3 regions of the Streptomyces sp. NPDC026522 genome follow, and region 1 is predicted to be linked to each of the others. Evidence: riboswitches for the same ligand, from Rfam matches in the RefSeq annotation. Region 1 holds a riboswitch; each other region holds the start of a gene.

Region 1 (4,281 bases):
GGCGATGGTGACGTCCTCGGTCTCGCCGGAGCGGTGCGACATCATGCACTTGAAGCCGTTGCGCTGGGCCATCTCGACGGCGTCGAGGGTCTCGGTCAGCGAACCGATCTGGTTGACCTTGACCAGCAGGGCGTTCGCGGAGCCCTCCTCGATGCCGCGGGCCAGCCGCTCCGGGTTGGTGACGAAGAGGTCGTCGCCGACGATCTGGACCTTGGCGCCCAGCCGGTCGGTGATGGTCTTCCAGCCGGCCCAGTCGTCCTCGAACAGCGGGTCCTCGATGGACACGAGCGGGTACGCCTCGACGAGCTCGGCGTAGTAGTCGGTCATCTCGGCGGCCGAGCGGGACTGGCCCTCGAACTCGTACTTGCCGTCCTTGTAGAACTCGGACGCGGCGACGTCGAGCGCGAGCGCGATGTCCTTGCCCGGGGTGTAGCCGGCCTGCTTGATGGCCTCGAGGATGAGGTCGAGCGCGGCGCGGTTGGACTCCAGGTTCGGGGCGAAGCCGCCCTCGTCGCCCAGGCCGGTGGACAGGCCCTTGGTGTGGAGGACCTTCTTGAGGGTGTGGTAGACCTCCGCGCCCCAGCGCAGCGCCTCGGAGAAGGACTCCGCACCGATCGGGGCGATCATGAACTCCTGGATGTCGACGTTGGAGTCGGCGTGCGACCCACCGTTGAGGATGTTCATCATCGGGACGGGCAGCAGGTGCGCGTTCGGGCCGCCGAGGTAGCGGAAGAGCGGCAGGTCCGAGGCTTCGGACGCGGCGTGCGCGACGGCCAGGGAGACGCCGAGGATGGCGTTGGCGCCGAGGGAGGCCTTGTTGTCGGTGGCGTCCAGGTCGAACATGGCCTGGTCGATCAGCCGCTGCTCGGTGGCGTCGTAGCCGACGAGCTCCGGGCCGATCTGCTCGATGACGGCGAGGACGGCCTTCTCGACACCCTTGCCCATGTAACGGTTGGGGTCACCGTCACGGAGCTCGATGGCCTCGAATGCGCCGGTGGAGGCGCCGGACGGGACTGCAGCACGGCCGGTGCTGCCATCGTCGAGGCCCACCTCGACCTCGACCGTGGGGTTGCCTCGGGAGTCCAGGATTTCCCGGGCTACGACGACGTCGATGGACGGCACGAGCATCTCCTTCTGGGATGTGACGCTGGGTGTGCGGTGGCAGGCGGCCGTGGGACGGCCCTGCCGACTAGAGCCTAACCGGCTCCGGGCACTGGACCCGCCGACCGCCCGGGTCCTGGGACGAAAAACCGGCCGGACACCCGCTTTCCCGGACAAAGGGTCCGCCGATCGGCCGTGGTCCGGCCGCGGACGCGCCACCGCCCGGCGCGTGGGGGTACGCGCCGGGCGGTGGCCGGAGTCGGTGTTACCCGATGGTTCAGCTGAGCTTCAGCTTCTGACCCGGGAAGATCAGGTCGGCGTCGGGGACGATGTCCTTGTTCAGCTCGAAGAGCTTCTCCCAGCCGCCCTTGACGCCGTTCACCTCGGCGATGGTGCCCAGGGTGTCGCCCTCCTTGACCTCGTACGAGCCGTTGCCCGTCTTCGGGGTCTCGGTCTTCGGGGCGGCCTTGGTGGTGGGGGCCTCGGCGCGCTCGGAGCGGGTGACCGGGGCCTCGGGCCGCTTGGTCTCCTTCTTCGGCGCCGGGGCGGCCTTGGTCTCGGTCTTCGGCTGCGGCTTGGGAGCCTCGGCCGCGCCGCCGCCGCTGTACGAGGAGTTCGACAGGCCCACGCCACAGGACGGCCACGCGCCCTTGCCCTGGCCCTTGAGGACCTTCTCGGCGATGGCTATCTGCTGGGCCCTGGAGGCCTGGTTGGCCTGCGCGGCGTACGCCTTGCCGCCGTAGGCGGCCCAGGTGGAGGACGAGAACTGCAGGCCGCCGTAGTAACCGTTGCCGGTGTTGATGGCCCAGTTGCCGCCGGACTCGCAGGCCGCGACGCGGTCCCACTCGGAGCCGGTGGCAGCGCTCGCGGAGCCGGCTGCCATGAGCGGCGCGGCGACGGCGACACCGGCGACGCCGGCGAGCGTGACGATACGGGTGGTCCGCTCAATGGCCGTGGCGCGGCGGTGCTTGCCCTTGCCGGAAAGCAGCATGGAGTTTCTCCTCACCGACGCCTGCGAGGTGAGCTGTCGGGTTCGGGCGAGTGAGTTGCCCGGCCGCGCGACCAGCGCGCGGCTTAACCCCTAGCCGGTTCCGTGGCCGTCTCTCAACGGCCGGTCCCGGCGCCTACCTTGGTTCCCCCGCTCCTGCCTTCGGCGCTTTACGCGACGACTGTTCCCTCCGTCCGCCGGCAGGATTCGGCGATGCGGTCGAAGGGGCCCGCGGTGGCGAGCGATTCAGAAGGTAGACAGGTCTCTCCCCGATGTTCAACGAGGGACATCGGGGAGAAATCGGCCTGCTTGCGTTCCGCTTAGGGGCGTTTTCGCAGGTGAGGGCGGGGTTTGCGGGAGCTTCGGTACGAGACACGCCAGTTGACCGGAAGAGACGCATGTCTCACTTGCGGATAACGGGCATTCAGCTCTTTACGGCCGCCCGAAGTGCCCGTTATTTCTTGGTTAGATCCAGATTCTGCCCGGGCTTGATGAGGTCGGCGTCGTTGCCGATGACCTGCTCGTTGGCCTGGTAGAGCGCGTTCCAGCCCCCCTTGAGGCCCTGGGCGTCGGCGATGGCGGTCAGGCTGTCGCCCGCCTTCACCGTGTACGTGGGGTCCGACGCGGCGTCAGGCGCCGCGGGCGTCTCGACCGCCGCCGGGCCGCGGTGCTTGCCGCCGCCCTCGGCGGTGGAGCCGGTCGCGGAGTCGGCCGCGGGGGCGTTCGGCGTGGCGGAGGGGGTCCCGGCGGCCGGGACGGTCGGCGTGGCGGGCGTCCCGGACGGGGCGGGCGTGGCCGGAGCCGTCGGGCTGCCCGGGGTCGTCGGGGTGGCCGGGCCGGTGGTGGCCGGGCCGGTGGGCTGCGTCGGGCCGGTGGGCTGCGTCGGGCCGGGCGTCGTCGGCAGGTCCGGCTCGGGCATGACGGGCAGTCCGCTGTTGGGCGCGAGCGGCGCGACGGGCAGCGCGAACGGCGCCGTGGCGGACGGGCTCGGGGCGCCGGGGGCCGGGGCGGCCGGGGTGGGTGCGCCGAAGTCGGTGGCGGGGTCACCGGAGCCGGTGTCCGGGACCGCGTTGTCGGGGCGGGACGGGCTGGGGGCGACCTGCCGGGGGGTGCCCGGTGCGCCCGGGTCCACGTCGGCGGCGGGGCCGTCCTTGACCAGCCCGGAGGAGGCGGCGCACAGCGGCCACGCCTGGGGGCCCTGCGAGGCCAGCACCCGCTCGCCGACGGCTATCTGCTGGGACCGGCTCGCGAGGTCGGGGCGCGCCGCGAATTCGAGACCGCCCGCGTTGTTCCACTGCTCCTGGGTGAACTGGAGTCCGCCGTAGGCACCGCTGCCGAAGTTGGCGCTCCAGGTGCCGCCGCTCTCGCACTCGGCGACGCTGTCCCACGTGGAGGTGTCGGCAGCCGAGGCGTTGGTGGCCGCCAGCAGCGGCAGGGCCAGCGCGGAGCCCGTGACTCCGGCGGTGACGACGATGGCGGGTACCTGGCGGGGGCGTCTGTGGCGGCCGTTCCCGGAACGCATGTAGTGCACCTTTCGCATAACGGCGGGGTAACGGCAGAACCTAGCCCCCTTCGAACGCATGTCACAAGTTCGGCCGGTAGCTGACTCCGGGTCAGCAGGTGCCCCGTTATGGCCTCAGGTGTTTCGGGGTGTGAAGCGGACCGGAAGGGTGCGCAGGCCACGCATGATGAGTCCGCCGCGCCAGCGCAGGTCCGCAGGTGGAACGGCGAGTTCCAGATCCGGCAGACGCATCAGCAAACTCGCGAGGGCGGTCTGGCCTTCGAGCCGGGCCAGCGGGGCGCCGAGGCAGTAGTGGATGCCGTGGCCGTACCCGAGGTGCTGATTGTCACTGCGGGAGAGGTCCAGGGTGTCCGGATCCGCGAACCGCCGGGGGTCCCGGTCGGCGGCCGCGAGGACCACCAGGACCGGGTCGCCGGCGGCGATGTGCTGCCCGCCGAGGACGAACGGCTCGGTGGCGAAGCGCCAGGTCGCCAGCTCCACCGGGCCGTCGTAGCGCAGCAGTTCCTCGACCCCGGTGGCGAGCAGGGCGTCCTCCCCGGCGGCCAGCGAGGCCTGGAGGCGCTCACGCTGGCCGGGGTTCATGAACAGGGCGTGCAGCCCGTTGCCGATCAGGTTGACCGTCGTCTCGAAACCGGCGAAAAGCAGGATGAAAGCCATGGCGGTGGCCTCG
Region 2 (4,281 bases), on a different contig from region 1:
CCGAGCACCTGGGCGGCGCGCAGCGCGACCCGGGTGTGCCCCTCGGGCGAGAGGTGCAGCCGGTCGGTGTCCCAGGCCCGCCGGTCCTGCACGGACTTGAGCGACCAGAGGTCGAGCACCGGGCAGCCGTACCGGTCGGCGATGGCGCGCACGTGTGCGCTGTACGTCGCCACCTTGCCCCGCAGGTGCTTGAGGACCGGTACGCCCCGGGTGTCGAAGCCGGTCGTGATCATGACCTGGCCGACGGAGCCGGCGAGGTCGGCGACGGCCGCCTCGAAGCGTTCCGCCACGTCGTCCGGGTCGGTTCCCGGACGGATGATGTCGTTGCCCCCCGCGCAGAAGGTGACGAGGTCGGGCGCGAGGGCCTTGGCCCTCGGCACCTGCTCGGCCACGATCTGGTCGAGGACCTTCCCCCGGACGGCCAGGTTCGCGTACCGGAAATCGTGTTCTTCCCGCTGGTCGGCCAGGAGCACGGCCAGCCGGTCCGCCCAGCCGAGGTACGAATCCCCGGGTCCCGGGTCCCCTACGCCCTCGGTGAAGCTGTCCCCGATCGCCGCGTACGAACCGATGGTCTTGAGTGTCGTCTTCGTCGCTGCCACAGCACCACATCCTTCACCCCCGCGGGCGACCTACGCCAACGTAAGCAGGGTTTGACGGACCGTGATCTACGCCACCATGCACATGCGGAATAAGAATCGCGTGAGGCCGGAACCCCCTCGGGGTCCCGGCCTCACGCGGTTACCTGCTCACGCCCGTCCGGCGTCAGATGCTGACGCCCTTCGAGCGCAGGTACGCGAGCGGGTCGATGTCCGAGCCGTACGACGGGCCCGTGCGGATCTCGAAGTGGAGGTGAGGGCCGGTCACATTGCCGGTGGCGCCGGAGAGCCCGATGCGCTGCCCGGCGGTGACGCTCTGGCCGACCGAGACGTTCAGCTGCGAGAGGTGGCCGTACTGGGAGTACTTGCCGTCGGCGTGCCGGATCACGACCTCGTTGCCGTACGCACCGCCCCACCCCGCCGTGACCACGGTGCCCGCGCCGACCGCCTTGACGGTGGTGCCGGTGCTCGCGATGAAGTCGACGCCGGTGTGGTAACCGGAAGACCACATGCTGCCCGCGAGCTTGTACGGGGTGGAGATCCCGCCGCTGACCGGGGCGACGAATCCGGCCGCGGTGACGGCGCCGGTGGCGGATCCGGCACCCTGCGCGGCGGGGGCGGCGGGCGCGGCGGGCTGCTCGGCGGCGGCGGCGCTGCCGGAGCCGGTCTCGGCAGGCGCCTGAGCCGTGCCGGAGGACCGGTCGGAGGAGGACGGAGCCGACGCCGGGCCGGAGGTTCGGGAGGCCGGCTTGGCGGAGGACCGCTCCCCGTGCCCGCCGAGCGTCAGCTTGAGCCCCGGGTGGATCAGGGCGGGGTCCGCGCCGACGGCCTCGCGGTTGTCGGCGTACAGCCGCTCCCAGCCGCCGGACAGGTGGCGGTCGGCGGCGATCTGCGACAGGCAGTCGCCGGGGACGACGGTGTAGACGGTGGGGGCGACGGCCGGGGCGACGGCGGGCGCGGCCTGCGCGGACACCGGGAGCCGCGGGGCCTGGACGGGCAGCGCGGCGGGGGCGGCCGCCAGGGCAGTGGCCGGGGCCGCATGGGCACCGGCTGCGCCCAGCAGCGGCAGGGCGAGGGCCGCACCGCCGGTACCGGCGGCGGCCAGTCCGCGGGGTACGGCACGGGACTTCGGGCGGCGGTGCTTGCCGTGTGCGGGCATGACGAATTCCTCTCCGTCGCCTGCGAGGTGAGCTGTCGGGTTCGGACTGGAGATGTCCGGCCGTACGCGCAGCGACGGCGTACGGCTTCACCCCGAGCCGTTCCGGCGGGAAGGTCCGGAACAGCGGCTTACCTGGTTCCCCCGCTCCTGCCGCGCGCGTGAATAGTCGGGTGCGGTTCCCGGGCGGCGGCAGGATTCGGCGGTCCACCCGGATCGATCGCGAAGGTAATCGAGCGGGGCCGGGCACAACAAGCCATGAATTTCCTGACGGAATAGCAGGTGGGAAAAGCAGGCTGAATTTCCGTCACCCTCCGTCCATTCCGGTACGGCAACGACCGCGGCCACAAGGGAATTCGGGTTCCGCGATCAGGCACGCACGGTCACCGTATGATCTGGCTCACGGGATCCGCCGCGATCTCGCCCCCGGATATGGCAAGTTGTTCCCAACCGGCTCAATTCGGACAGTCGGCAACGGCCCCCCGGCCGCGCGCCCGCCACCCCGGCCGCGACGGCCCACGACGATGCGGAGGACCCGTCCCGTGACCCAGCAGATAGCCGCAAACCCGCCCACGGGGCCCGAACTGTCCGGAGTGCGCAATTTCCGTGACGTGGGCGGACTGCCGACGACCGACGGACGAAGGGTCAGGTCGGGACTTCTATTCCGAAGCGGACATCTCGCACATGCCACCGAAAACGATGTGGCATTCCTGGCCTCGCTCGGCCTCCACACCGTTTTCGACTTCCGCAACGGCGCCGACCACGCACTGGAAGGGCCGGACGTCGATCTCCCCGGCGTCCGGAACGTGAACATCCCGCTGACGGATCCGGCGGACGGCCGGGAGTTCTGGACCATGGTCCGGGACGGCGATCTGGGGCAGCTCCGGGGGCTCCTGGGCGAGGGCAGGGCCGCCGCCCGGATGCGGAACTCGTACCGGGCGATCATCAGGGACCGGACGGCCGAGCACAGCCGGGTCGTGCACGCCCTCGCCGAGGACAGCGTCCCGGCCCTGATGCACTGCGCCGCCGGCAAGGACCGGGCCGGGCTCTCGATCGCCGTCACGCTGCTCGCCCTCGGGGTCGAGCGCGAGGCGATCGTGGCGGACTATCTGGAGTCGAACGCCCCGCACAACCGCTACCGGGTGCGGCGCGGCGACGACTCGCCCGAAGCCCGCTCCCCCGAGGTGATGGAGCTGCTGGCTCCGCTCTTCGACGCCCGCGCCGAGTTCCTGACCACGGCCTTCGAGACCATCGAGGGTACGTGGGGCGGAGTGGAGCCCTACCTGGCCGAGGGACTCGGACTCACGCCCGCGACCCTCGGCCGGCTGAGGGACCGGCTCCTCGACTGACCGACCCCGCGACTGGCCGTCCCTGCGACTGGCCGTCCCTGCGGCAGGCCGTCAGCGGTTGCCGACGGCCTGCTTCACCAGCGTCCTGCCGAAGTCCCACATCAGGGCGCCACCGCCGTGCGCCTCGTCCATGACCTCGCGGAAGGCGCCGACGAACCGGTTCACGTCCGCCTCGTCCACGATCAGCGGCGGGATCAGCTTGATGACCTCCAGGTGGTCGCCGGAGACCTGGGTGAGGATCCGGTGCTTCTGCAGTAGCGGCACCACGACCATCTGCGCGAAGAGGCCCTTGCGGGCCGCCTGGAGCATCGTCCAGCGGCTGCGCAGCCCGAGCGAGGCCGGCCGGCCGAACTCGATGCCGATCATCAGGCCCCGCCCGCGCACCTCGTGGAGCAGCTCGTACTCGTCCACCAGGGCCGCGAGCCGCCCGCGCAGCAGGTCGCCCGTCGCCCGGGCGTGGGCGACGATCCCCTCGTCCTCCATGACGGTGAGCACCGCCAGTCCGGCCGCCATCGCCTGGGCGTTGGAGCCGAAGCTGGCGGAGTGCACGAGCACCCGGTCCATGGACGAGTAGACCTTCTTGAAGATCCAGTCCCGGCCGAGGGTCGCCCCGACCGGCACGTAGCCGCCGGAAAGGGCCTTGGCCACGCACACCAGGTCGGGTTCCACGCCCGGTTCGTGCTGGTAGGCGTAGAACTCCCCGGTACGTCCGAGACCGGTCTGCACCTCGTCGGCGATCAGCAGCGCCTTGTGGCGGCGCAGCAGGTCCTGGGCGGCGAGCAGGAACCCGGGCGGCGGTGCGAGCACCCCCTTGCCCTGGACGGGTTCCACGACGAAGGCGGCCACGTCGCCGCGCCCCAGCTCCCGCTCCAGCGCGGCCAGATCACCGAGCGGGATCCGGGTGTCGGGCAGCAGGGGCGCGAAGCCGTCCCGGAAGCCGCCTTCGCCGTTGACCGAGAGGGAGCCGGCCGTCAGCCCGTGGAAGGCGTGGTCGCAGTAGAGGACCCTGGGGCGTCCGGTGGCGTACCGGGCGAACTTGAGGGCCGTCTCCACCGCTTCCGTGCCGCTGTTGCCGAAGAAGACCCGGTCCAGGTGGGGGCTGTAGGACAGGAGCTTCTCGGCCAGCAGCCCGGGCAGCGGCTGGCAGTCGAAGCGGGTGAGGTCGGCGAGCTGGGCGTCC
Region 3 (4,281 bases), on a different contig from region 1:
CCCCCGTGTCGACCGGGGGCCGCGGCTCCGTTGTTTTTCCGGAATGCCGGCCGCTCGCACCGAATTCCGGCCACCGGAAATCATTCGGCCACCGGCGAATGAGAAACGCACGGCGCAGCGCAATTCCCGGCCGTGCCCGGCCGGGCGGCACGGCGGACCGGATATCACTCCACTTTGTATACGGCCCTTGTTAATGCCGGCCGCTCGCCATGTTTACGGCAGGTTGCGAAGTCCTCACCCTCAGCCGGTGGGATCCGGCCGCCCGGTCGGCGTGCAGCGCGGTCAGCGCCCGGGCGCGCTCGACGTCGCCCCGCGCCACCGCGTCCACGATCGCGCCGTGCTCGGCCCAGGAGTCGACCGGCCGGGCCGGTGCCTGCACCACGTACATCCAGGCGATCTTGTGCCGGGTCTGCGTCAGCACGGAGATCAGCCCGGGGCTGGCGGAGGCCTGCGCGAGCGTCTCGTGGAACCACCCGCCCAGGGCGCGCAGATCCTCTCCGCGGCCGCTCCTGGCCCGTTCCTGGCCCAGTCTGACCAGACCTCGCAGCACCTTGAGGTGGCCCTCGGTGCGCCGGCGGGCGGCCCGGGCCGCGGCGAGCGGCTCCAGGAGCGCCCGCAGCTCCAGCAGGTCCGCCGCCTCCTGGTCGGTGGGCTCGGCGACACAGGCCCCCGCGTGCCGGCGGGTGGTGACGAACCCTTCCGCCTCCAGGGTGCGCAGCGCCTCGCGGACGGGGACGCGCGAGACTCCGTACCGGCGGGCGAGGACCTCTTCGGTCAGCCTGCCGCCCGGCTCGAAGACCCCGGAGACGATGTCGTCACGAATTGCTGTGCATACCGCGTGCGCAGGAATACGCAAGACCTGACTCCGCTCTCATTCCGACTGCCGACGGCCGGCGTTGCCGCCACGGCCGTACTGCGACTCTATTGCAGCACACGGATATTTCCGAGGACGGCTGGAAATACGAAACATTTGCCCGGTGGGCCGAAGGGCGCGGCAGGATACGTGGAAGGCCCCGGCTCGGTGAGCCGGGGCCTTCGACGGAAGCGGTGCGCTGCGTGCGGTCAGACGTTGACGCCGTGCGAGCGCAGGTACGCCACCGGGTCGATGTCCGTACCGTACGTGGCGCCGGTGCGGGCCTCGAAGTGCAGGTGCGGGCCGCTGGCGTTGCCCGTGGAGCCCGAGATGCCGATCTGCTGACCGGCGGTGACCTGCTGGCCGGCGGAGACGTTCAGCGAAATCATGTGCGCGTACTGGGTGTAGGTGCCGTCGTTGTGCCGGATGACGACGTTGTTGCCGTACGCGCCGCCCCAGCCCGCCTCGACGACGGTGCCCGCGCCCACGGCGTGGACGGTGGTGCCCTCGGCGGCGTGGAAGTCGATGCCCGTGTGGCTGCCGGAGGACCACATGCTGCCGCCCGCCTTGTACTGCGTGCTGACGTACGAGCCGTCGATCGGGGCGACGAAGGTGTTGAGGCGCTTGCGCTCCTCCTCGCGGGCCGCGCGCTCGGCGGCGTCGCGCTCGGCCTTGGCCTTGGCCTCGGCGAGGCGCTTGGCCTCGGCGGCGCGCGTCTTGGCCTCGGCCTCGGCCTGTGCCTTGGCGGCGGCGACCTCGGCGGCGCGGTGCTGGGACTCGGCCTGGGTCTCGATCTCGTTCTGGAGCTGGTCGGCGACGACCACGGCGCTGAGGCCGGTGTCCTCCATCGAGGGGGCCGCGGCCCTGTCCGCGGCGAACGCGGGACCGGCCAGGGTGCCGACGACGCCGGTGGTGGCGAGGGCGGCTATGCCGGCGTAACCGGCGGTCTTGCGGCTCATACGGCTTGAACCACGGTGCTTACCGGCGGCACGACTGCCAAACGCCATGAAGGGTTTGATCCTTTCCTTCCCTCTCGCCTACCGGGTTAGCTGACGGGTTCGGAGCAGGAAGGTCTCCTACGGGCCCCTCTTGCGAGGTGGTCCGATTCACCCCAGGGACACTTGTGGGTCCCCGGCTCCCCAGGCTCGCGCCTGACGGGGACTCGGCGATCGCTGTCCGGTGCCGCGGGTGCGGCGCGCACAACTGACGGACAGCACGGCCGACGCTAGGCGGATCTTCCGTCAATCTCCAAACAGAGGCGCGCTTTTGTTACCTACGCCACACCACATACGAACAACCACACCACCAAACAGGCAAAAAGGGACTCCGGCGGACAAGCCACCGGAGTCCCCTGCACCAATCAGGTGGAATGTCCCGTCAGTTGGTGACGACGGTGACCGCACCGATCCCGAGGGCCCGCACGGGCTCCTCGATCTGCGCCGCGTCACCCACCAGGACCGTGACCAGCCGGTCCACCGGGAACGCCGCGACGACCGCCGAAGTCGCCTCCACCGTGCCGGTCGCGGCGAGCTGCGCGTACAACTTCGCCTGGTAGTCGTCCGGGAGCTGCTGCTCGACCTGGTCTGCGAGGGTGCCCGCGACCGAGGCCGCGGTCTCGAACTTCAGCGGGGCCACACCCACCAAGTTCTGCACCGCGACGTCCCGTTCGGCGTCGGTCAGACCGCCCTCCGCGAGGGTGCGCAGTACCGTCCACAGGTCGCCCAGCGCCGGGCCGGTGTTGGGGGTGTCCACCGAGCCGCTGATGGCGAGCATCGAGGCGCCCCTGCCGTCGGCGGTCGAGCGCAGCACCTGGCCGAACGCGCGGACCCCGTAGGTGTACCCCTTCTCCTCGCGCAGCACCTTGTCCAGGCGCGAGGTGAGGGTGCCGCCCAGGCAGTACGTGCCGAGCACCTGGGCCGCCCACACGCGGTCGTGCCGGTCCGGGCCGATACGGCCGATCAGCAGCTGCGTCTGGACCGCGCCCGGCCGGTCCACGATGATCACGCGGCCGGTGTCGTCGGCGGTCACCGGGGGCACGGGCAGCGGCTCGGCGGTGCCGCCGCTCCAACTGCCCAGGGAGTCCGCGAGGACCGCGTCGAGGTCGATGCCGGTCAGGTCGCCGACGACCACCGCGGTGGCGGTGGAGGGGCGCACGTGGGCCTCGTAGAAGGCGCGTACGGCCGCGGAGTCGATCCGGGCCACCGTCTCCTCGGTGCCCTGGCGGGGCCGGGACATCCGCAGGGTCCCCGGGAAGAGCTCCTTGGAGAGCTCCTTCGCGGCCCGGCGCTGCGGGTTGGCCAGCTCGTGCGGGATCTCGTCGAGCCGGTTGCGCACCAGGCGGTCGACCTCGCCGTCCGCGAAGGCGGGGGCGCGCAGCGCCTCGGCGACCAGCCCGAGGGCCTTCGCCAGACGGGAGGCCGGGACCTCCAGGGAGACCCGGATGCCCGGGTGGTCGGCGTGCGCGTCGAGCGTGGCGCCGCAGCGCTCCAGCTCGGCGGCGAACTCCTCGGCGGAGTGCTTGTCGGTGCCCTCCGACAGGGCTCGGGCCATGATGGTGGCCACGCCGTCCAGGCCCTCGGGCTCCGCGTCCAGCGGGGCGGCGAGGTTGATCTCCACGGCAATGACCTGCTGGCCCGGGCGGTGGCAGCGCAGCAGGGTCAGGCCGTTGGGCAGCGCCCCGCGCTCGGGGGCCGGGAAGGCCCACGGCTTGGCCTCGCCGGCCTGCGGCTGCGGGTGGAGGGTCATCGTGACGGCTGCGGTGTCGCTCACTGCTCCGCCCCTTCGTTCTCGGTCTCGTCGGTCTCGTCGGACTCCGCAGTGAGCGGCTCGTACACGAGCACCGCGCGGTTGTCGGGGCGCAGCCGCGCCGCGGCGACGGCCTGCACTTCCTCGGCGGTGATGTCGAGGACGCGCCCGACCGCGGTCAGGGCGAGCTGCGGGTCGCCGAACAGGACGGCGAACCGGCACAGTTCGTCGGCTCGGCCGGCCACCGTGCTCAGCCGGTCCAGCCACTCGCGCTCCAGCTGCGCCTGGGCGCGCTCCATCTCCTCGGCCGTGGGGCCCTCGGCGGCGAACCGCGCGAGTTCCTCGTCCACGGCCGCCTCGATGGCGGGCACCTCGACCCCGCTGGAGGTCTTCACGTCCAGCCAGCCCAGGGAGGGCGCGCCGGCGAGGCGCAGCAGGCCGAAGCCCGCCGCGACGGCGCTCTGGTCGCGCCGGACCAGCCGGTTGTGGAGGCGGGAGGACTCGCCACCGCCCAGGACGGTCAGCGCCACGTCGGCGGCGTCGCACTCCCGGGTGCCGTCGTGCGGCAGCCGGTAGGCGGCCATCAGCGCGCGGGCCGGGACCTCCTCGACGATCTCCTCGCGGAGCTGGCCGCCCATGATCTCGGGCAGCGAGCCGTCGCGCGGCGGCTGCTTGCCGTCGTG

What was found. A riboswitch is a leader RNA that binds a small molecule or an ion and turns the genes downstream of it on or off. The one in region 1 is predicted to bind cyclic di-AMP.
Region 2: it holds a riboswitch for cyclic di-AMP, as region 1 does, so the genes downstream of both, ACZ4M3_RS01375 (LysM peptidoglycan-binding domain-containing M23 family metallopeptidase) here and ACZ4M3_RS25730 (transglycosylase family protein) in region 1, are expected to answer to the same signal.
Region 3: it holds a riboswitch for cyclic di-AMP, as region 1 does, so the genes downstream of both, ACZ4M3_RS24220 (M23 family metallopeptidase) here and ACZ4M3_RS25730 (transglycosylase family protein) in region 1, are expected to answer to the same signal.

The regions. Positions count from the first base shown of each region.
Region 1 covers NZ_JBVHQF010000010.1:222,985-227,265, reverse strand. Annotated here, with positions in the region: gene eno (phosphopyruvate hydratase) at 1-1,128, opposite strand, end outside; gene ACZ4M3_RS25730 (transglycosylase family protein) at 1,379-2,092, opposite strand; cyclic di-AMP (ydaO/yuaA leader) riboswitch at 2,096-2,267, opposite strand; gene ACZ4M3_RS25725 (transglycosylase family protein) at 2,544-3,611, opposite strand; gene ACZ4M3_RS25720 (cytochrome P450 family protein) at 3,726-4,281, opposite strand, start outside.
Region 2 covers NZ_JBVHQF010000001.1:313,380-317,660, reverse strand. Annotated here, with positions in the region: gene ACZ4M3_RS01380 (SGNH/GDSL hydrolase family protein) at 1-599, opposite strand, end outside; gene ACZ4M3_RS01375 (LysM peptidoglycan-binding domain-containing M23 family metallopeptidase) at 763-1,755, opposite strand; cyclic di-AMP (ydaO/yuaA leader) riboswitch at 1,760-1,934, opposite strand; gene ACZ4M3_RS01370 (tyrosine-protein phosphatase) at 2,295-3,101, shown strand; gene ACZ4M3_RS01365 (aspartate aminotransferase family protein) at 3,153-4,281, opposite strand, start outside.
Region 3 covers NZ_JBVHQF010000009.1:284,380-288,660, forward strand. Annotated here, with positions in the region: gene ACZ4M3_RS24215 (GntR family transcriptional regulator) at 191-856, opposite strand; gene ACZ4M3_RS24220 (M23 family metallopeptidase) at 1,063-1,860, opposite strand; cyclic di-AMP (ydaO/yuaA leader) riboswitch at 1,873-2,031, opposite strand; gene ACZ4M3_RS24225 (M16 family metallopeptidase) at 2,231-3,598, opposite strand; gene ACZ4M3_RS24230 (M16 family metallopeptidase) at 3,619-4,281, opposite strand, start outside.